One region of the Herbidospora sp. NBRC 101105 genome, then DNA from elsewhere that is predicted to be linked to it. Evidence: riboswitches for the same ligand, from Rfam matches in the RefSeq annotation. Region 1 holds a riboswitch; each other region holds the start of a gene.
The links. A riboswitch is a leader RNA that binds a small molecule or an ion and turns the genes downstream of it on or off. The one in region 1 is predicted to bind cobalamin.

Region 1 (5,245 bases):
CTGCGGGCGCCCATGGAGCCGCTGGCGTCGACGACGAACAGGACGAGGTTGCCCTCCCTGCCTTCCCTGACGGCCTCCCGCAGGTCGGCGGCGCGCACGGGGCCCTGCCGCCAGCCGCGGTGGGCGGCGGCGCGGAGGGTGGCCATGAGGTGGACGTGGGTGACCTTGGCCTTCGGGGTGCGGGAGCCCACGGTGCGGCCCTTGGCGGACCGGCCCCGGGACCGACGGCCGGGGGCGCCGCCGCCGACGCCGGGGACGGAGAAGAGGCGGGCCTTGTAGGGGGTGCCCGCGACCTGGAACGCGTCGGCCTGAGTCGGGTCTGTTTGGTCCTGTCGCGCTTGGCCTGGCTCGTCTTGGCGGTGATCGTCTTGGCGCTGATGGGCCTGGCGCTGATCGGCCTGGCTCGGATGCGTCTCGCCTTGATCGGCTGCGTTTCGGTCTGCCTTGCTTTGATGGGCTTGGCTCTGTTCCGCCGGGTTCGGCTCGGGCTGGTCGGCTCGGCTCTGGTCCGTCGTGTCGCCCTGCGGCTGCTGGTCGCCCTCGTTCGTGCTGTCCTCAGGTTCGCCCTGTGGACCGTTGGGCGGGTCCGTGTCGTCGGGGTCGTCCGGGAACTGGCCGAGGAGTTCGTCCAGCTTGTTCTCGTCCAGGCCGGGGGCGTCGAAGGGGTCGCGCCGCCGGCGGTGGGGCAGGGCGAGGCGGGCCGCTTCCCGGACGTCCCGCGTGGTGACCCTGTCCCGGCCGGCCCAGGCGGCGTGTGCGACCGCCGCGTGGGCGGTGACCAGGTCGGCGCGCATCCCGTCGACCTCGAAGCCCGCGCACACGGTCGCGATCTGCTTGAGGGCGGCGTCGGGCAGACGTACCGACTCCACCCGCTCGCGCGCCTCGGCGATCCGCGCCGCGAGTTCCCCCTCGCGGGCGGCCCAGTCGGCGGCGAACCCGTCGGGGTCGCGCTCGTAGGCCATCCGGCGGCGGATCACCTCGGCCCGCTCCCCCGGGTCACGCGACGCCCGGACCTCGACCGTCAGCCCGAACCGGTCGAGCAGCTGCGGCCGCAGCTCCCCCTCCTCGGGGTTCATCGTCCCGGCCAGCAGGAAACGCGCGGCGTGCCGCACCGACACGCCCTCGCGCTCGACGTAGCAGGTGCCGAGCGCGGCGGCGTCGAGCAGCAGGTCGACCAGGTGGTCGTGCAGCAGGTTGACCTCGTCGACGTAGAGCACCCCGCGATGCGCCGCGGCCAGCAGCCCCGGCTCGAAGGCCGCGACCCCGTGCGCGAGGGCCTTCTCCAGGTCGAGCGACCCGGCGAGGCGATCCTCCGACGCCCCGACGGGCAGTTCGACGAGCCGCGCCCGGCGCGTCTCCCTCCCGCCGTCGTGGGGTCCGTCGGGGCATTGGCCGTACGGCGCCGCCGGGTCACAGGCGAACCGGCACCCCGGCACGACGTCGACGGCCGGGAGCAGCTCGGCCAGCGCCCGCACGATCGTCGACTTCGCCGTGCCCTTCTCCCCGCGCACGAGCACCCCGCCCACCTGCGGCGACACGGCGTTCAGGACGAGCGCCAGTTTGAGGTCGTCCATCCCGACGACCGCGCTGAACGGATAGGTCACTCCCGACTTCCTTTCACTGCAACCGCAGATTCCACCGGCCACCCGCGCCGGTGAGCGACGCCCGCCCGAGCGGCGGCACGTCGACCCGCCGATGGTCCGCCCCCGTCGCCACGGACACGGCGGCCCGGACGACGGCCGGATGGGTGAGGGCCAGCACCGCCCCGCCGTCGAGCCGCCCCAGCCACCCCCGCACCCTGACGAGCAGTTCGTTCACCGACTCGCCACCGTGCGGCACGGCCCCGGGATCCCCGACCCACCGGGCCAGCTCTGAGGGATCGACGTCGGCCAGCCGCACGCCGGCCCAGCTCCCCATGTCGAGGTCCCGCAACTCGGGCACGACCTCGGCCCCGGGAACCAGATCACACCGCGCCTCGGGCCCCCGCACGACGCGGGTGGCCCCGGCCGGCGCGCTGAACGAGACGACCTCGGCAGGCTCATCGGCCACTGGAAACGCCCCGTCCCGCTGGCTCGCGGTCAGGGGATGCGCCACCAACGTCACCCGCACGGCCTTCACGAAGCGCCTCCTGCTCGATCAGTGGCGCTGGACCACTCGCCCGCTTGGCCTTCTGAGGGGTTGCCCGCCGGATGACCGCTCGTTCCCGTAGCCGCCACGAGCCGACCGGCTCTGGTTCTCCGCCTCCGTGCATGGCGAGGGTGGAACCGGTGCGGGAGCGGCGGCCGGTCGCGTGGCCGCCGTCCCCGCCCGCGGTCAGACCCGCACCCGCTGCCGGGCGGACAACAGGGCGAACACCGATCCGAGCACGCCCCAGAGCACGACCTGCAGGCCCAGCGACGACACCCGGAAGTTCCACAACAACACCGCCGGGAACCCTGCCGGCACCTCCTGGACGCCCGGCAGCACCGCGTACGCGACCCCGACGATCACCAGGAACGCCGGGACGGCCGCGACCCACCCGAACCGCCGGTGGATCACCGCCCCCGCGCCGAGGGCCAGCAGCCCGATGGCGAGCATGACCAGGTAGAGCACGGTCCGCTGCCCGATGGTGTCCGGGTCGCCGACGGCGGGCGGATTGCCCGGATACTTGAGGAACGGGACGAGCACGACGGCCAGGAACCCCCCGGCCGCCAGCGTGACGGCCAGCGCCTGCTCGTTCGCGGGCCCGAACCTGCCTCTGACGAAGGCGTAGGCGAGCGCGAACAGCCCGCCGATGACGAGCCCGTAGAGGGTGGTGGCGAGGAACAACCCGAAGACCTGCCCCCCGCGGCCGACCAGTTCGTCGGCGTGCGAGTGCCCCGCACCGGCGGCGGCCTCCTCGATCGCGATGGCCTGGTCGATGGAGGGCTCCCCGACGAGGAACCCGAAGAGTCCCGCGAGCAGCCCGGCGACGGCTCCGGCGCCGAGGCCCCGGAGGAAGAAGTCCTTGATCATCAGTGGCAGGGCACGCCGAGCAGGTGACGACCGTCGTGCATGAGCTCATGCAGGAAGTCACCGGTCTGCGCGAGCAGCCCCGCCGAGTCCATCGTCACCAGATAGGCGACGATCAGCAGTACGGGCACCGCCGCCGACCAGGGCAGTAAGGTGCGAACGGGAATGACTGGGGAGCTGGACATCTGGCTCACGCCACGATCCTCCTCCGGGATTGCGCGTCCCTGTCGTAGATCAACGTGGCGGGTGGTGACCTGACTCTCCATCGGCGATGGATCACAGTGGCGCGACCGTACCGGACTCTCACCGGTTTCCCTCACGCCGCCACAATTCCCGGCGAACGTACCCCGATATGCCAAAACCCGTCAAGACGGCATGATCCCGACCCCTTTACAAAGTAGATCATCTTAACAGGACAGAGGCCGGCCTCCAACGAGACCCATCGAGCGGCCACGAGCCAGAGCTGCGCCGCTTGTGGCCACCTCCCCACCCGCCAGGCAACGGTTACCGCCGACGCATTTAAGCCCGGATGTACGGAGTCGCCACCCGGCACGCCCAATCCCTCAGACCCAACCGGAACGCCAGCCCCGCATAGGCCCCGGCCCAAGCGGGACAACCAGCCACGCACCCCGCCACCCGGCACCCCCAACCTCGCAGCCCAGCCACACCCCAGCCCTCGCAGCACAGCCAGGCACCCCCAGCCCCCGCATGCCAAGCCGGACGCGAGAAAGCCCGGTGCCGAATGGCCCCGGGCTTTCCAGAAATGTGGGTGTCGCGTGGACGCGGCCTCAGCCGCCGTCGCCTGGAGGTGACCTCAGCTCACGAGTCGCCCGTCAGGGCCGCGACCAGTTCGGCCGCCGTGCGGCAGCGGTCGAGCAGGTCGCCCACGTGGGCCTTGGTCCCGCGCAGCGGCTCCAGCGTCGGAACGCGCTGCAGCGACTCGCGGCCAGGGATGTCGAATATCACCGAGTCCCACGACGCGGCCGCCACCGACTCGCTGTACTGCCGCAGGCAGCGGCCCCGGAAGTAGGCCCGGGTGTCGGTGGGCGGCGTTTCGATAGCACGCTCCACGTCGTCTTCCGTAACCAGGCGCTGCATCCGGCCGCGCTCGACGAGCCGGTTGTAGAGCCCCCGCTCGGGCCGGATGTCGGCGTACTGGAGGTCGACCAGCTGCAGCCGGGGGTGGGACCAGGGAAGCTTGTCGCGGGTGCGGTAGCCCTCGAGGAGCTCCAGCTTGGCCACCCAGTCGAGCTCCCGCGAGAGCTGCATCGGGTCTTCGGCCAGGCGGGTCAGCACCGACTCCCACCGGTTGAGCACGTCTTTGGTCATCTCGTCGGCGTTGGAGCCGTAGCGGTCTTCGACGTATTTGCGGGCCTGCTCTAGGTATTCCATCTGGAGCTGCACCGCCGTCATCTTCCGGCCCGACCGCAGCGTCACGACGTGCTTGCAGGACGGGTCGTGGGAGATCGCGCGCAGCGCGGCGACCGGCGACTCGACCGACAGGTCGACCGTCAGGAAGCCGTCTTCGATCATCGCCAGGACGAGCGAGGTGGTGCCGAGCTTCAGGTAGGTCGAGATCTCGGACATGTTCGCGTCGCCGATGATCACGTGGAGCCGGCGGTACTTCTCCGGGTCGGCGTGGGGCTCGTCGCGGGTGTTGATGATCGGCCGCTTGAGCGTCGTCTCAAGGCCGACCTCGACCTCGAAGAAGTCGGCCCGCTGGGAGATCTGGTAGCCGTCGCCGCGCGAGTCCTGCCCGATGCCGACCTTGCCCGCCCCCGCGAAGACCTGGCGGGAGACGAAGAACGGGGTCAGGTGGCGCACGATGTCGGCGAACGGGGTCGCCCGGCGCATCAGGTAGTTCTCGTGGCAGCCGTAGCTGGCGCCCTTGGAGTCGGTGTTGTTCTTGTAGAGCTGGATGGGCGCGTTGCCCGGCATGCCCGAGGCCCGGACGGCCGCGTCGTGCATGACCCGCTCGCCCGCCTTGTCCCAGATGACCGCGGCCCGGGGGTTGGTGCACTCGGGCGTGGAGTATTCGGGGTGGGCGTGGTCGACGTAGAGCCGGGCGCCGTTGGTGAGGATGACGTTGGCGAGGCCGAGGTCCTCGTCGGTGAGCTGGCTGGAGTCGGCCGCCTCACGGGCGAGGTCGAAACCCCGGGCGTCGCGGAGGGGGTTCTCCTCCTCGAAGTCCCACCGGGCGCGGCGGGCGCGCGCGGCCGAGGCCGCCAGGTATGCGTTGACGACCTGTGACGAG
Region 2 (5,245 bases), on a different contig from region 1:
GGTGGCCTGCTGGATGCGCGTCGCGGGGCGCGAGCGCAGGTAGTAGGTGGTCTTGAGGCCCGACTTCCAGGCGTAGAGGTACATCGACGAGAGCTTGTCGATGGTCGGGCTGGCCATGAACAGGTTGAGCGACTGGCTCTGGTCGATGTACGGGCCGCGCGCCGCCGCCATGTCGACCAGCGCCCGCTGGGGCAGTTCCCAGGCGGTCCGGAACAGGGTCCTGATCTCGCCGGGCAGTTCGGCGATGCCCTGGACCGAGCCCTCGGCCTGACGGATGGCCGTGCGGATCGGCTCCGTCCACAGGCCGCGCGCCTTGAGCTCGGCGACCAGCGCGTTGTTGATCTGGAGGAACTCTCCACTGAGCGTCTCGCGCTTGAAGAGATTCGACACCTGCGGCTCGACGCACTCGTAGCAGCCCGCGATCGAGGCGATGGTCGCGGTCGGGGCGATGGCGATCAGCAGGGAGTTGCGCAGCCCGTACTCGGCGATCTTCGCGCGGAGCGCGGTCCATTCGGGGCTGAGGCCGTGCAGGTCGGGCTGGAGCCTGCCGCGGGCGGCCCAGGTCTCCTGGTACGCCGGATGCGGACCGTGTTCGGCCGCGAGGTCGGCCGAGGTGTCCAGAGCGGTCAGGTAGATCTCCTCGGAGATCCGGGTGGAGAGCTCCTTCGCCTCAGGGGAGTCGAAGGGCAGCCGGAGCGCGAAGAAGACGTCCTGGAGCCCCATCAGCCCGAGGCCGACCGGACGCCAGCGGGGATTGCTCGCCGCGGCCTGCTTGGTCGGGTAGTAGTTGATGTCGATCACGCGGTCGAGGAAGACCACGGCCGTCTTGACGGTCCGGCGGAGCTTGGCCCAGTCGATGCCGCCGTCGGCCAGGTGGGCGGCCAGGTTGATCGAACCCAGGTTGCAGACCGCGGTCTCCTCGTCGTTCGACACCTCGATGATCTCGGTGCACAGGTTCGACAGGTGCACCACGTTGCCCGGCTCGGCGGCCTGGTTGCAGGTGCGGTTCGAGGTGTCCTTGAAGGTCATCCAGCCGTTGCCGGTCTGGGCCAGGGTGCGCATCATCTTGGCGTAGAGGTCGCGGGCGCGGATCTGGCGCACCTGACGGCCGTCCTGCTCCGCCTTGCGGTAGACCTCGTCGAAGGCCTCGCCCCACAGGTCGGGCAGCTCGGGCAGCTCGTTCGGGTCGAACAGCGACCACATCTGGTCGGCCTCGACGCGGCGCATGAACTCGTCGGGGATCCAGTTCGCCAGGTTGAGGTTGTGGGTGCGGCGGGCGTCCTCGCCGGTGTTGTCCCGCAGCTCCAGGAACTCCTCGACGTCGGGGTGCCAGGGCTCCAGGTAGACGCACGCGGCGCCCTTGCGGCGGCCGCCCTGGTTGACGGCGGCCACGGAGGCGTCGAGGGTGCGCAGGAACGGCACAATGCCGTTGGAGTGGCCGTTGGTGCCCTTGATCAGGGCCCCCCTCGACCGGACCCGCGACCAGGAGATGCCGATGCCGCCGGCGAACTTCGACAGGTGGGCGACCTGGGCGTACCGCTCGTAGATCGAGCCGAGCTCGTCGCGCGGGGAGTCGACCAGGTAGCACGACGACATCTGGGTGTGCCCGGTGCCGGAGTTGAACAGCGTCGGCGAGCTGGGCAGGTAGGACAGCGACGACATCAGGCGGTAGAGCTCGACCGCCTCCTCGGGCGTGCGCGCCAGCCCGCAGGCCACCCGGAGCAGCCAGAACTGCGGGGTCTCCACGGGGAGCCGGGTCTGGGGGTGGCGGAGCAGGTAGCGGTCGTACACGGTGCGCAGGCCGAAGTACTCGAACCGCCGGTCGTTGCCGGTGTCGATCGTGGCGTCGAGCAGGTCGGCGTGGTCGGCCACGAAGGCGGCGGTGGTGTCGCCGATCAGGCCGAGGGCGTGGCCCTCCTTGATCGACCGGCTGAACGTGTCGGCCTCGACCTCCTTGCGGATGTACGCCGCCAGCAGCCGCGCGGCCAGCCGGGAGTACTGCGGCTCCTCGCCGATCATCTCGGCGGCGGTCTGGATCGACAGACGGTCGAGTTCGGCGGTGGTGGCGCCGTCGTACAGGCCACTGATCGTCCTGGTGGCGACCCGCAGCGGCTCGACGTCGTCGAGCCCGCCGGAACAACTCTCCACCGCGGCCACGATCCTGGTCACGTCGACCGGTTCGAGCGAGCCGTCGCGCTTCTTGATGCGCATCCTCGTCCTCTCCTCGCGAACTCACCGAGGCGCGCGGGCACGAGGGCACCGGGCGGGGCCGTCCCACGCGGCCTCGGACCAAAACGCGATTGGCAGGTCTTCGGACTCGCGGGCGTGCTTCGTCGCGAAGCGCCTACCGGCCGTCGCTTCCCAGGCCTTCGGCAGCCCAGTGCTCGATTGACGGCTTTCGTTCCCACTCACCGCTGCGGGGCAGTCCCGGATTCCCACCGGGTTCCCTCTTACGGCGCCCCGGCTGGCGGGCGGGGCGAACCAACGCGTGAGACACCATATCTGGGATCGAGATCGGCTGTCACATCAACATGTGGTGTCCGGCACCCCCGGACGAATCCCCCTGGCGGAGTGTGCGCAGGATGGGGTGATGGAGCGGAAAACCTGCACCGTGCGACTGGTGGGCGGGCCCACGGCGCTGCTGGAGATCGGCGGCCTCCGGCTGCTCACCGATCCGGCCTTCGACGCGCCCGGACCGATCCCCAGCGGCACCCGGACGCTCATCAAGACCACCGGCCCGGCCGTCTCCCCGGAGGAACTGGGCGATCTCGACATCGTCCTGCTCTCCCACGATCAGCACGCCGACAACCTCGACCGCTCGGGCCGGGCCCTGCTCGACGAGGTGCCCGAGGTGCTGACCACGCCCGAGGCGGCCGAACGGCTCGGTGAGGACATCACCGGCCTGCGGCCCTGGGAACACCGGACCTTCGAGCGGCCCGACGGCGGCTCCCTCCGCATCACGTGGGTGCCCGGCCGCCACGGGCCACCCGGCACGGAAGATCTCACCGGCCCGGTGACGGGCTTCGTGCTGACCGCCTTCGATCTACCGGCGATCTACGTGAGCGGCGACAACGCCTCGCTTGAGGCGACCCGCGAGATCACCGAACGGCTCGGCCCGATGGACGCCGGCGTCTTCTTCGCCGGCGCGGCCCGGACCCCGCTGCTCGACGGCTTCCTGACCTTCACGGCCGAGGAGGTGGTGGAGGCGACGTTGATCACCGGCGCGGAGGTGGTGATCCCCGTCCACATGGAGGGCTGGCAGCACTTCACCGAGGGCCCGGCCGACCTGCTGGACGCCTTCGAGAAGTACGAACTCGCCGACCGGCTGCACCTCTTGGAGCCCGGAGAGTCGACCTCGTTCTAGCCGACTGGGATTGTCGGTGATCCGTCCACGAGTGTCGTCAGAAAGCCGTTTGTCCACGTCGCGGACCTGGGCGAAGTGAAACGTCACGGAAAGAAACGGCGAACTCCTCGGTAGTAGCAGAATGTGCCATTTCCAAGGCATATGCGGTGCCACCATGCTCTGTGGAGACCATCTCCCCCAAGGAGCAGAACACCTGTGGCTAATCCCAGAGCACGCCGCCTGATCGCTGCGGCAGGTCTGTCGTTAGCGGTCGCGGCCACCCTGACGACCGTCCCGGCTCCCGCGAGCGCCCTCTCGACCGACGTCGTCATCTCCGGCGTCTACGGCGGTGGCGGCAACTCGGGCGCGACCATCAAGAACGACTACATCGAGCTGGCGAACCTCACCGGCAGCCCGATCAACGTGTCCGGTTGGAGCGTTCAATACGCCTCGGCCGCAGGTGCCGTCTTCCAGATGACGAACCTGAGCGGAACGATCCCGGCCCACGGCAAGTACCTGGTCCAGCAGGCGCCCGGCGCCGGCGGCACGCTGAGCCTGCCGACCCCCGACGCCACCGGCTCGATCCCGATGTCGGCCACCTCGGGTGTCGTCGCGCTGGTCACCGCGCAGGTCCCGCTGGTCGGCTGCGGCACCTCCTGCGCGACCGCCCCGAACGTGAAGGACCTCGTCGGCTACGGCGCGACCGCCAACGTCGAGACCCTCGCGGCCCCCGGCCTGTCGAACACCACGGCCGCCGCCCGGTCCGGCGCTATGACCGACACCGACAACAACTCGGTCGACTTCACCGCCGGTGTGCCGAAGGCCACCAACTCGGCCGGCACCACGGTCACCGCGACCGACACGGGCGGCCCGACCGACCCTACGCCCGGCGCCGTGCGCATCCACGACATCCAGGGCAGCGGCCGGATCTCCCCGATCGTCGGCCAGAACGTCACCAACGTGCCCGGCATCGTCACCGCCGTCCGCACCACCGGCAGCTCGCGCGGCTACTGGATGCAGGACCCGTCGGTCGACGCCGACCCGCTGACCTCAGAGGGCATCTTCGTCTTCATGGGCACGACCTCGCCGACGGTCGTGCCCGGCGACTCGGTGCTGGCCTCCGGCCGCGTCACCGAGTATCGCCCCGCCACGGGTTCGCAGGCGCTGACCGAGCTCGGCGGCACCGTCAGCACCGTCAAGCTGTCGAGCGGAAACCCGCTGCCCGCGCCGGTGACCGTGGACCTGCCCCCGGCCTACACCAAGTCGGGCTCCCTTGAGGCCCAGCCGCTGGAGCCGTCGTCGTACGTGCTCGACTGGCTGGAGGTCCACGAGGGCATGCGCGCCACCGTCGCGGAGACCACCAAGCTGGTCAGCCCGGTCAACACCGAGTTCGGCGAGTTGTGGGTCACCTTCGACCCGGCGCACAACCCGACCCCGCGCGGCGGCCACATCTACCTCGACTACGCCGACAACAACGCGGGCCGGTTCTTCATCCAGTCGCTCGTCGGCGCCCCCGCGGCCAACGTCGGCTCGACGCTGGCCGCCGGCACCACCGGCGTCATCGACTACCAGAGCTTCGGCGGCTACGTCCTCCAGGCCACCCAGCTCGGCGCCATCACCGAGGGCGGCCTCAAGCGCCAGAAGGTGACCCCGGCGAAGAAGGCCGGCGACCTGTCGATCGCGACGTACAACGTCGAGAACCTGACCGTCGGCGACTCGGCGGCGAAGTACCAGCGCCTCGCCGAGGCCGTGGTCGTCAACCTCGGCACGCCGGACATCCTGGCCCTGGAGGAGATCCAGGACAACAACGGCACCGCCACCGGCACCGTGGCGGCCGACCAGACCGTGGCCAAGTTCATCGCGGCCATCGTCGCGGCCGGCGGCCCGACCTACGACTGGCGC
Region 3 (5,245 bases), on a different contig from region 1:
GGACCCCCCGGCGAGCCGCCGGACCGCGTGGGGCACCACGACGCCGACGAACCCGATCAGCCCGCCGGCCGACACGGCGGCGGCGGTCGCCAGCGAGGCCGCGACCAGCACGACCAGCCGCACCCGCCCGGCCCGCACGCCCAGCGAGGAGGCCTCGTCGTCGCCGACCGAGAGCACGTCGAGCAGCCGCCCGTGCAGCAGCAGGATCGCGGCGGCCACCACGGCGTAGGGCGCGCACATGACGACCTGCTCCCACCCGCCGCCGACGTCGCCGAGGATCCACGCGTAGACCCGCTGCAGCTCCTCGACCTTGAGCTGCTGGAGGAACGTCTGGACGGCGGTCAGGAACGACGTCACCGCCACCCCCGCGAGCACCAGGGTCGCGGTGCCGCCGCCCCGGGTCGCGGTGTGCCCCAGCCCGTACGCGAGCAGCACCCCGCCCGCCGCCCCGCAGAAGGCCGCGAGGGGCACCGCCGCCCCGTCGCCCACGGCCACGATGACCAGCGTGACGGTCAGCCCGGCCCCGGCGGCGGCCCCCAGCAGGTAGGGGTCGGCCAGCGGGTTGCGGAACACGCCCTGGTACCCGGCGCCCGCGACGGCCAGCAGCCCGCCGACCATGGCGCCGAGCAGCACCCGGGGCAGCCGCAGCTCGAACAGCACCCCGGTCTCCAGCGGCGTCAGCCCGGAGTGGGCCGACACGAACGGCAACCGGTCGGCCAGCGCTAGCACCACACCCTTCAGGGGCAGCCCGGCCGCGCCGACCATGAGCCCGGCGGTCATACAGGCCGCCAGCACGACGGCGGCCCCCGCGAACATCACGCCCCTGCGCATCAGCGGGCAGCTCTGAAGGCGGCTGCGGGAAAGCCCCGGCAGAGACCGGCGCGACCGGCCGGCGCCCCCGCCCTGCGGAACCTCCGGAACAGGGCCGCGCGATCAGTTCGCCCTTCCGGAGGCAGTCCTCGGGAAAAAGCCCCGGCCGTGGAGATGATCTCGGCCATCAGCCCGCGGCCTTGGCCACCCCGGCGCCGATGGCCCTGGCCAGGTCGACCACGCGGGGGCCCCACCGGGAGGCGACGTCGTCGTCGAGCTCGACCACGTCGCCGTTCTCGACGGCCTTGAGGCCGCCCCAGCCGGGCCGCTCCGCGAGGGCCTTGGCGTTCTGCCCGCAGCACTTCACGTCGGCCAGGAAGATCAGGTCGGGGTCGGCCTTCGCGACGAACTCGGCCGACAGCTTGGGGTAGCCGCCCGCCGCGTCGGGGGCCTCGTCGGCGATGTTGACCAGGCCGAACAGGGCGTAGACCTGGCCGATGAAGGTGGTCGAGGTCGCGGCGTAGGGGGTGACGTCGAGCTCGTGGTAGTAGGTCAGCTCGGCCTTGGGGGCGGCGGCGGCCAGCGCGGCGAGCTCGCGCTTCATGCCGGCCACGACCTCGTCGGCCTTGGGCCGGTTGCCGGTGGCGGTGCCGAGCTTCTCGATCTCGGCGTACGCGTCGTCGATCTTGGTGGCGGCGGTCAGCACCAGCACCGGCACGCCGAGTTTGCCGAGGCCGGCGACCACGCCTTCGAGGTCGTTGGAGACGACCACCAGGTCGGGGTTGCGCGCGGTGATGGCCTCGACGTTGGGCTTGAAGCCCGACAGGTCGGTCTTGGGGGCCTCTGCGGGGAAGTTCGACTGGTCGTCGACCGCGGTGACCTGCGGCCCGGCGCCGATGGCGAACAGCGACTCGGTGGCCGTCGGCGACAACGACACGATCCGCTGCGGCCTGGCGGCGATCGTCACCGCGCCGTTGGCGGCCTGGACCGTCACGGGGAAGGGGCCGCTGGGGGCGGCGGACGCGGCGGGGGCGGGGGTGGCGGTGTCACTGCTGCCGCAGCCGGACAGCAGGGCGACACCCAGCAACACGCCCGCGAGGGCCGTGCGTAGGGGCCTCACGAGTTTCCTCCGAAGGGAGTTGCCGGAAACGAGAGACCCGGGGACGGATCACCCTTTCCACGAGGGCGGACGACGTCGGCGACGACGCAGGCGACCTGGCTGACCCTCGGAGGAGGGATCACAGTTGCGGGAACAGCGCCGGGTTCACACCGGACTTCGCTGCGGCGTCACGCGTCCCATACGTTACCAACAGCCTTTTCGCCGGGAACGTGAGGCTATGCTGACCGCATGGTGCGGCGGACCGTCACGGCGACCGGGCGGCTTCTGCTGGGACTCCTCCTGGTCCCCCTGTGCCTGCTGGCCATCGCCGTCACCGTCTTCACCCTCGTCGTCTCCGCGACCTACCTCGGGCTGCTCCTGCTCCCCTACGCCATCCGGCTCAACCGGGGCGTCGCGTCGCTGGCCCGGCGGAACGCGGGGGCGTGGCTCGGCCGGCCGGTCACGGCGTCGTACCACCCGATCAGGGGCGGCGTGCTCACCCGGGTGCGCGTGGTCATGGGCGACCCGCAGACCTGGCGGGATCTGGCGTTCCTCGCCCAGCACGTGTTCACCGGCCCGTTCGGCGCGATCCCGGCGGTCGCGTTGTGGGGCGCGCTCGGCTGGGCGCTGTCGCTGCCGCTGTGGTGGGACGCGCTCGGGCCCGGCCACCACATCTACCTGCCGTGGGCGCTCGACTCGTGGGCGACGGTGGCGGTCACCGTCCCGTTGTTCATGGCGCTGGTCGCGGCCGTCGGGTTCCGGGTCGTGCCGCTGGTCGCCGACGGGCTGGCGCAGCTGGCCCGGTCGCTGCTCGCGACGCCGCAGCACGTGCGGCTGGCCGAGCGGGTGGCCGAGGCGCTCGACGCCCACGGCTACGAGCTGCGCCGCATCGAACGCGACCTGCACGACGGCGCGCAGGCCCGGCTGGTCTCCATCGCCATGCGGCTCGGCATCGCCGAACGTGTCCTGGCCACCGACCCCGGCAAGGCCGCCGCCCTGATCACCGAGGCCCGGCTGAGCACCGAGGAGACCATGACCGAGCTGCGCGGGATCATCCGCGGCATGTACCCGCCGATCCTGGCCGACCGGGGCCTGCCGGGGGCGGTCGCGGCGCTGGCGGCCCGCTCGCCGGTGCCGGTCGAGACCGAAACGGCCGACGTCGGGCGGCTCCCGGCGGCGGTCGAGGCGGCGGCCTATTTCGTGATCGCCGAGGCGCTGACGAACGTCGCCCGGCACAGCTCCGCCGGCAAGGCGAGGGTGCGCGTCCGGCGTACCGAGAACAGGCTGACCGCCGAGGTCACCGACGACGGCCGGGGCGGCGCCGACGAGAACGGCGGATCCGGGCTGGCCGGCATCCGCCGCCGGGTCAGCGCCTTCGACGGCGTGACCACACTGACCAGCCCGCCCGGCGGGCCGACGACGCTGCGGGTGGAGCTGCCGTGCGAGTGATCATCGTGGAGGACAGCGTGCTGCTGGCCGAGGGCCTCACGCTGCTGCTCAACACCGAGGGCCACGAGGTCGTCGCCACCGTGGGCACCGCCGCGGAGTTCCACACGGCCGTCGACGAGCACCGCCCCGACATCGCCGTGGTCGACATCCGGCTGCCCCCGACCTTCCGCGACGAGGGGGTGCGCGCCGCCGTGGAGGTCCGCCGCGTCCACCCCGGCCAGCCGATCCTGGTGCTCTCCCAGTACGTCGAGCAGACCTACGCGACGGAGCTGCTGGCCGGGGGCGGCGGCGGCATCGGCTACCTGCTGAAGGACCGCGTGGCCCGGGTGTCGGAGTTCGTCGACGCGCTGGAGCGGGTGGCCAAGGGAGGCACCGCCATGGACCCCGAGGTCATCGCCCAGCTCCTGGTCCGCCGGCACGCCCACCCGATCGACTCGCTCACCCCGCGCGAGCGCGAGGTCCTGTCGCTGATGGCCGAGGGCCACTCCAACACCGACATCGCGGCCTCGCTCGTGGTCACCGAACGGGCCGTGCACAAGCACGTGGGCAACATCTTCGCCAAACTCGGCCTGCCGCCGAGCGACAGCGGCCACCGCCGCGTGCTGGCGGTCCTGGCCTATCTGAGCGGGGTGTAGCCAGCACCACCATCCGCGGTGGCGGAGACCCGTCGATCAAGTCGGGTGCCCGCGGGACCGACTTCGACGGCCGTTCTCGGGAGGCTCAAGGGGAACCGATTCCCCCCGAAGGCGGCCCCCCATGTCGATGACCCACCCCCATCCCGTCCATCCCGTCGCCTCGCCGCGCGACCCGTTCGTCGACGTCCTGCGGGTGCTGGGCATGGTGCTCGTCGTGGTGCAGCACTGGACGATGCCGGTGCTGCTCGACCGCGGGGGCGACCTGGTCACCGGCAACGCGCTGGCGTCGGTGCCGCTGGTCACGTGGGTCAGCCAGGTCATGCCGCTGGTGTTCTTCGCCGGGGGCGCGGCCAACTACCTGAGCTGGACCGCCAAGCCCCAGAGCGCGGAGAAGTGGATCGGCAGGCGGGTGGTGCGGCTCGGCTGGCCGGTGCTGCCGCTGATCGCCGTGTGGTTGCCGCTGCCCTATCTCCTGGGCGCGCTGGGTGTGCCCGCGCAGCCGCTGGAGGTGGCGTCGCGGCTGGTCGGCCAGCTGCTCTGGTTCCTCGCCGTCTACCTGCTCGCGGTGGTGACCACGCCGCTGCTGGCGCGGGTGCGGGCCGGGGTGCTGGTCCCGGCGTTCGCCGCCGGGGCGCTCGCCGTCGACGTCGTGCGGTTCTCCGGGTTCGAGGCCGCCGGATATCTGAACGTCGTGTTCGTCTGGCTCGCCGTCCACCAGATCGGGTTCCTGTACGCCCAGGGCAGGCTCGCCCACCTGACCGGCCGCAGGGCTCTGTGGTTGGCCGTCGCCGGGTTCGCGATGACGGCGGCCATGGTGCTCGCCGGCCCCTACCCGGCCAGCATGATCGGAATGCCCGGGATGCCGTCGAACATGGCCCCGCCGAGCGCCGTGATGCTCGTGGTCTTCGCCGGTCAGCTCGGCCTGGCGTTGTGGGCGCGCGAGCGGCTGAACCGGGCGCTGCCCGCGCCGGTGCTGGCCTGGCTGGCGCCCCGCATGATGACCTTCTACCTCTGGCACATGACCGCGCTCATCACCGTCGGCGGCGTCGCCTTCGTCGGGTTCGGCGTGGCGACCCCCGAGCCGTGGTCGCCGGCGTGGTGGCTGCTGCTGCCGATCTGGCTCGGCTGGTTGTCGCTGGTGCTGGCCGTGCTGACCGCGCTGCTGGCCCGGTTCGAGGCGGCGCCCCCGGCGAGCCCGACCCGCGCGAGGACCGTCGCGGCGGTGGGGCTGTCGGCGGCCGGGCTGCTCACC
Region 4 (5,245 bases), on a different contig from region 1:
GACCAAGGGGGCCGAGTCGGCGGGCACGGTGGACCGGCCGATCCGTCAGCTCGGCGACGTGGCGCGGTTGAAGGTGACCGAGCACGCGCGGCGCATGATCTACACCTGCTTCGGCCTGGCTACCGATCCGGCCTACGCCGAGGTGCCGTTACGGCATTGGGCGCACATGCTCGGCTACCGGGGCCACTTCTCGACCAAGAGCCGCCACTTCTCGACCACCCTCGGGGCACTACGTCAGGTCCGCGCCGACCACCAGGCGGACAAGGCCCGGGAACGGCGCGGGCTACCCGAACCGGGAGACAAGCAGACGGTCACCGTAGGGCAGTGGCGCTTCGCCGGTGCCGGGCTCCGTCACGGTGAGCATCTGTGGGTGGAGATGATCCGGAATCAGGTCGCCACGGCGCGGCAGATCGAACGCGAGCGAAGACGGAACCAGGCTGACTGATTCGCCGATGGGGAGTGGTGCGGCCGGCGCAATGCGAAGCACCCGAAGGGCCGCGAAGCGGTTGGGCCGGCGGCACCACGGCGATTCCCGAACTGGTGGCGTGCGTGCTACTCGTCGGACTCGTCCCGCTGAGGCGGGCCGCCGGTCTCCGGGTCGGCCACGAAGGTGCCCTTGCCGAGGACGGTGTAGATCTCGCCAGACTCCAGCAGGGCCTTGATGACCTTGCGGGCCGTGCCCCTGGCGACGCCGAACTCCTCGGCCATGCGCGGTTCGCCCGGGATGGGGTGTCCGACCTTGTACTCCCCCGACTTGATGCGGCGGCGTATCTCTGCCAGGACGGCTTCCCACTTGAGCTCGTCGGGCCGGAACTCGATCACTGGACCAGGTTAGGAACGACAGCGTTCCATGTCGTTACCAGGCGTACCCATGGGAACCTATGAGTAGGGCTAGGAAGGAGTAGGAAGGTTGGCGTAGCCTCGACCTACTGCCGTCCCCCAAGAGGAGCACCCATGCGCCCGACCATCGCCATCAGCGACCAGGACGTGGAGCAGCACAGCCGGACCTTGCGTGCCCTCGGTGCGCTGTTGGCGGCGCATGGCCTTCGTGTTCGTCTCGTGCGACGTATCGCGCTGAGGCTTGGGCAAGCCTGGACGGCCCCCGAGGACAGAGGGGTCGAACTCGACGTCTACGGGCGACGCGGGCAGCTTGCGATCGTCACCGTGAGTCTCGGAGACGGCTCGTCGTGGTTTGCGATCAGGCGGCGGCGGGCTGGCTCGGACGTTACACGGGTTCCCGTTGCAGAGCCGCAGTCTGTAGCCGTGCGGCTCGTCGACTGGGCCGCTGACGGTACGCGGTGAAGCGGCTCCGGCGATGGGATCTTTAGACGACTTGATCGGCTGCGTGAGCCCTCACTATGCGGTCGCGCAGAAAGATCACATGCGGCTTGAGTGGTACGCGCCGACTGCGGGGGCTGATCGGGTACGGGCCATGGCGTGGACGTGCGATTGCCGCGCCACCATCTATGAGCTGCTCCATGCGGGTGGGCGGGCCTTCATCCGCAAGACGATCCAGAGCGAGCCGAAACCGAAGATCGCGGAGACGTACCGCTGGCCCGTCAAGGACGCCAAGGCCGTGTGGGATCGGCTGCTTCGCGGCGAAGCACGGTAGATCCTGCGGAGGTTCATAGCGCGCCCGGGATGGCGAGACGGGCCAGCCTTCCCCGCCGCCCCCATAGCTGCCCGCATCAGCGGCCCAACCGAGGGACACAAACAATTGGGCGGCAAAGACTGCGGTCATTGCTGCGGCTATCAGGGCATTTATTCCACAGAATGGTCGATTGCCAAAATTCCAACTTCCTCGCAAATGGAAAAATGGAGCTCCATCGAGATTTCAGAGATTTCCTCTGCGATATCGCGCGTAGCCAGCTCCCGAGGCATAGGGAGCGGGCTTGCCCTAATCTCATCGGACCATTCGGCTACGTGGTGCAGTATGGATCCTGCGATTGCCGAGATTTCCGATTCCTGGCCCCAAGTTCTCTGAAAATCCAATGCCGAGCACAGCGCATAGGCATATCTTTCCGCCCAACTGTTGTCGCGGTCTGCAGGAATAGCGGATGTCTTTAGCTTAGATTTCGCGCTCGCGTGATCGATCTCTGCCTGCACCCAGGCCCCAAAGAGGGTTCGAAACTCCTGATAGGCCGCAATCCGAGTAATTTGGTCATGAGTATTTCCATAATTTGCCGAGAGCAGCGGATTAAGTGCGGCCTTGTATTGCCGCATAGCTTTCCGATCTAATGAATTATATTCACCGTCATATCGTGTATGACATGTGGGACAAAGAGCGATGAGGTTCTTGAATTCATGTCTTTTGACTTTCGCCCACGGGATGATATGTGCAATCTCAACCGGCGTGGCGCGACATGTCGGAATTGCACAACGATGGCCTGCCTCAATAAGGACTCGACGCCGTAGTTCGCGGGGGATTGCCGGTCTCGTGGCCATAAGCGGCAGTATAGCGATTGCTATCAAAACTAGGTAGAGAAGCCATAGCCTTCGAAAAGGGCTGCGTATCGTGTCAACTTTGCCCCGCACCTTGGATCAGGATCGCTCAGCCTGTCCGGGCTCGGCGTTGGGTGCTGGCGGCGCGGGCCGCGACCGGCCGAAGAGCCGCAGCGCGGTCCGCGATCGCCAGCGCGCGGCACGCCGCAGGCGAGGCCGCCTTGATCATGTAGTGAAAATCCTCGCGGCTGCATACCTTCGACTGATCTTGCTGGCATCTCGACGAACGTGACGTGACCCGGGGTGCGGCCAGTGATGCTGGTCAACGGCTCTGCGTCGTTGCTCGGACCGCTGCGACGCTCTGCTCTTCGTCGACTCTCCATGTTGCCTTTGTGCACCAACTACTGGTAGTTGGTGTCGAACCACTTCGTCATCTCCAGCGGCGGCAGGTCCGCGGTGCCGCGTGCCATGGCGAAGTAGCGGTCGAGGCCGGTCAGGGCGCGGTATCGGGCCGGGACGGCGTCGATCATGACGGTGGTGTCGAGCACCTGGTCGTACAGGCTGAAGGTGTTGGACGGGATGGTGTCGAGCCCGGCGTCGCGGAGCTCGGTCCAGACCTCGCGGCGCAACCGCGCCGCGGTCGTCTCCAGTTCGGCGGCGTCGATCACGCCGGCCCAGTGGTTCTCGGTGGCGAACTTGAGTTCCCTCCGCGCGCCGATGCGCGGGTAACCCAGAATCGTCGTCTTCACGGCTGCTTCCCTCGTCTCGCCGACATGCGGCCACGTGAAAGGGGAGACAGCGCACGACGCGCAGGCCCTCCCACGAGGCCGCGGACCACCACGCGCCGAGGTCGGCGCGCGGGCGGAGGCAGGTCTTCGGACTCGTGGGCGTGGTGCTCGTTCCTAGTGGCCGTCGCTTCCCAAGCCCGGAGGGCTCAGTGCTGGTGACGGCGGTCGTTCCCACATACCGCTGCGGGGCAGTCCCGGATTCGCACCGGGTTCCCTCTTACGACGCCCGGCTCTGGCGGAGGCGGGCGAACCATCCACGCCGCCGAGCTTATCCGCCATCGCGCCACCATGGACGTCGATCACCCGAGAAGGTACGGTCTGCGCGAGAAGTCGACCATTGGAGCCTGTCGCATGCCCTCCAAGACGGCCAGATCGGCCCGCCCCCTCCCCATCCAGGAGAAGCCCGGCCCGGGACGGTCGCGGTACGCGATCGGGCTGGTGGCCGCCATCCTCGTGGCGGGCTCGCTGGGATATCTGTTCGGGGCGCCGGACGCCACCGAGACCTCGGTCGCCGAGATGCGGGCGGCCGAGATGAAGCGCGACGCGCAGCAGGTCACGGAGCTGACGTCCACGGCCCGCACCACGGTTGGCGAGATCACCTCGGTCATGGTGGGCCTGGGAGAGGCGCTGCCGCCCGGCGGCGCGCTCGCCGCCCGGACGCCCGCCGACGCCGAGATCGCCGAGTGGCAGAAGGTGATGAAGCAGGCGGTCGACCGGCACGCGGCCACGCCGTCGGGCACGACCGCGACCAACGTGGCGCGGGCCGGGTTCCGCAGCGCCGTCGACGCCATGGCGATCGCGGTCGACACCTACGCCTACTGCCGGAAGGTGCCCACCGACGTGCGGGCCGGCTGCCTGGAGGTCGCCCTCCGGCAGCGCACGGCCGGCGTGCTGGCCTGGTCGGTGGCGGCCACCCAGCTCGACCAGATCAACGTCGACGCCGGCCACGGTCACCAGCACGTCTACCTCACCAGCACGCCGGGTGAGGGGGCCATGATGGCCGACCCCGTCCCCGAGGGCTCGAACTAGCGGGCCAGGGGCAGGTTGATCCTGGGCAGTCCGTCGGGGCCGTGGGTCACCTCCGCGGTCACGCCGTACACCTCGGTGAGCAGGCCGGCCGTGACCACCTTCGCGGGCGGGCCGTCGGCGACCAGGCGGCCTCCGCTCAGCACCGCGAGCCGGTCGCAGGCGGCCGCGGCGAGCTGGAGGTCGTGCAGGGCGGCGACGACGGTGACGCCCAGCGACCGGACCAGCCGCAGCAGCTCCACCTGGTGACGCAGGTCGAGATGGTTGGTGGGCTCGTCGAGCAGGAGCAGGCCGGGCTGCTGGACCAGCGCCCTGGCCAGGTGCACCCGCTGCCGTTCGCCGCCGGACAACCGGGCGTAGGGGCGGCGGGCCAGCGAACGCACCTCGCAGCGTTCCATCGCGTCGTCGATCAGGTCGTGTTCGGCGCGGGTGAGGCGTCCCAGGGTGCCCAGGTAGGGCACCCGGCCGAGGGCGACGATCTGCTCGACGCTGTTCTCCAGGTCGGCGGGCGACTCCTGGGTGACGACGGCCACCCGGCGGGCCACCTCGCCCGCCGGGGCGGTCCACACGTCGAGCCGGTCGACCGTGATCCGGCCTCGGTCGGGCCGCTGCCGCCGGTAGACGCAGCGCAGCAGGCTCGACTTGCCGCTGCCGTTGGGGCCGATGAGGCCCAAGATCTCCCCCGGCGCCGCCGACAGGGTGACGTCGTGGAGCACGGGCGCCCAGGAGAGGTCCTCGATCTCCAGCGAGAGGCTCACGACAGCGCCCTCCGGTTGGCTCGGGCCAGCAGGACCAGGAAGAACGGCGCGCCCAGCAGCGCGGTGATGACCCCGATGGGGATCTCGTCGGGCTGGTTGAGCAGGCGTGCCCCCACGTCGACCCACACCATCAGCAGCGCTCCGGCCAGCGCGCTCAGCGGGACCACCCACCGGTTGTCGCCGCCGGCGACCATGCGGACGGCGTGCGGCACCATCAGCGCCACGAAGCCG

Region 2: it holds a riboswitch for cobalamin, as region 1 does, so the genes downstream of both, QSK34_RS23180 (ribonucleoside-diphosphate reductase subunit alpha) here and QSK34_RS24640 (CbtB domain-containing protein) in region 1, are expected to answer to the same signal.
Region 3: it holds a riboswitch for cobalamin, as region 1 does, so the genes downstream of both, QSK34_RS02060 (ABC transporter substrate-binding protein) here and QSK34_RS24640 (CbtB domain-containing protein) in region 1, are expected to answer to the same signal.
Region 4: it holds a riboswitch for cobalamin, as region 1 does, so the genes downstream of both, QSK34_RS35020 (5-methyltetrahydropteroyltriglutamate--homocysteine S-methyltransferase) here and QSK34_RS24640 (CbtB domain-containing protein) in region 1, are expected to answer to the same signal.

What each region holds. Positions count from the first base shown of each region.
Region 1 covers NZ_BSSX01000006.1:197,223-202,467, reverse strand. The annotation lists gene QSK34_RS24655 (VWA domain-containing protein) at 1-1,574, opposite strand, end outside; gene QSK34_RS24650 (histidine phosphatase family protein) at 1,618-2,049, opposite strand; gene QSK34_RS24645 (CbtA family protein) at 2,314-2,994, opposite strand; gene QSK34_RS24640 (CbtB domain-containing protein) at 2,994-3,122, opposite strand; adenosylcobalamin (AdoCbl) riboswitch at 3,191-3,333, opposite strand; gene dop (depupylase/deamidase Dop) at 3,811-5,245, opposite strand, start outside.
Region 2 covers NZ_BSSX01000005.1:540,099-545,343, forward strand. The annotation lists gene QSK34_RS23180 (ribonucleoside-diphosphate reductase subunit alpha) at 1-2,211, opposite strand, end outside; cobalamin riboswitch at 2,286-2,500, opposite strand; gene QSK34_RS23185 (MBL fold metallo-hydrolase) at 2,591-3,364, shown strand; gene QSK34_RS23190 (DUF8508 domain-containing protein) at 3,560-5,245, shown strand, end outside.
Region 3 covers NZ_BSSX01000001.1:442,256-447,500, reverse strand. The annotation lists gene QSK34_RS02065 (FecCD family ABC transporter permease) at 1-831, opposite strand, end outside; gene QSK34_RS02060 (ABC transporter substrate-binding protein) at 998-1,930, opposite strand; cobalamin riboswitch at 1,999-2,131, opposite strand; gene QSK34_RS02055 (sensor histidine kinase) at 2,159-3,358, shown strand; gene QSK34_RS02050 (response regulator transcription factor) at 3,349-3,993, shown strand; gene QSK34_RS02045 (acyltransferase family protein) at 4,115-5,245, shown strand, end outside.
Region 4 covers NZ_BSSX01000010.1:46,284-51,528, reverse strand. The annotation lists gene QSK34_RS35045 (replication initiator) at 1-445, shown strand, start outside; gene QSK34_RS35040 (GntR family transcriptional regulator) at 553-822, opposite strand; gene QSK34_RS35035 (hypothetical protein) at 955-1,302, shown strand; gene QSK34_RS35030 (hypothetical protein) at 1,346-1,612, shown strand; gene QSK34_RS35025 (HNH endonuclease) at 1,762-2,445, opposite strand; partial or broken gene QSK34_RS35020 (5-methyltetrahydropteroyltriglutamate--homocysteine S-methyltransferase) at 2,850-3,191, opposite strand; cobalamin riboswitch at 3,308-3,483, opposite strand; gene QSK34_RS35015 (hypothetical protein) at 3,582-4,259, shown strand; gene QSK34_RS35010 (ABC transporter ATP-binding protein) at 4,256-5,014, opposite strand; gene QSK34_RS35005 (FecCD family ABC transporter permease) at 5,011-5,245, opposite strand, start outside.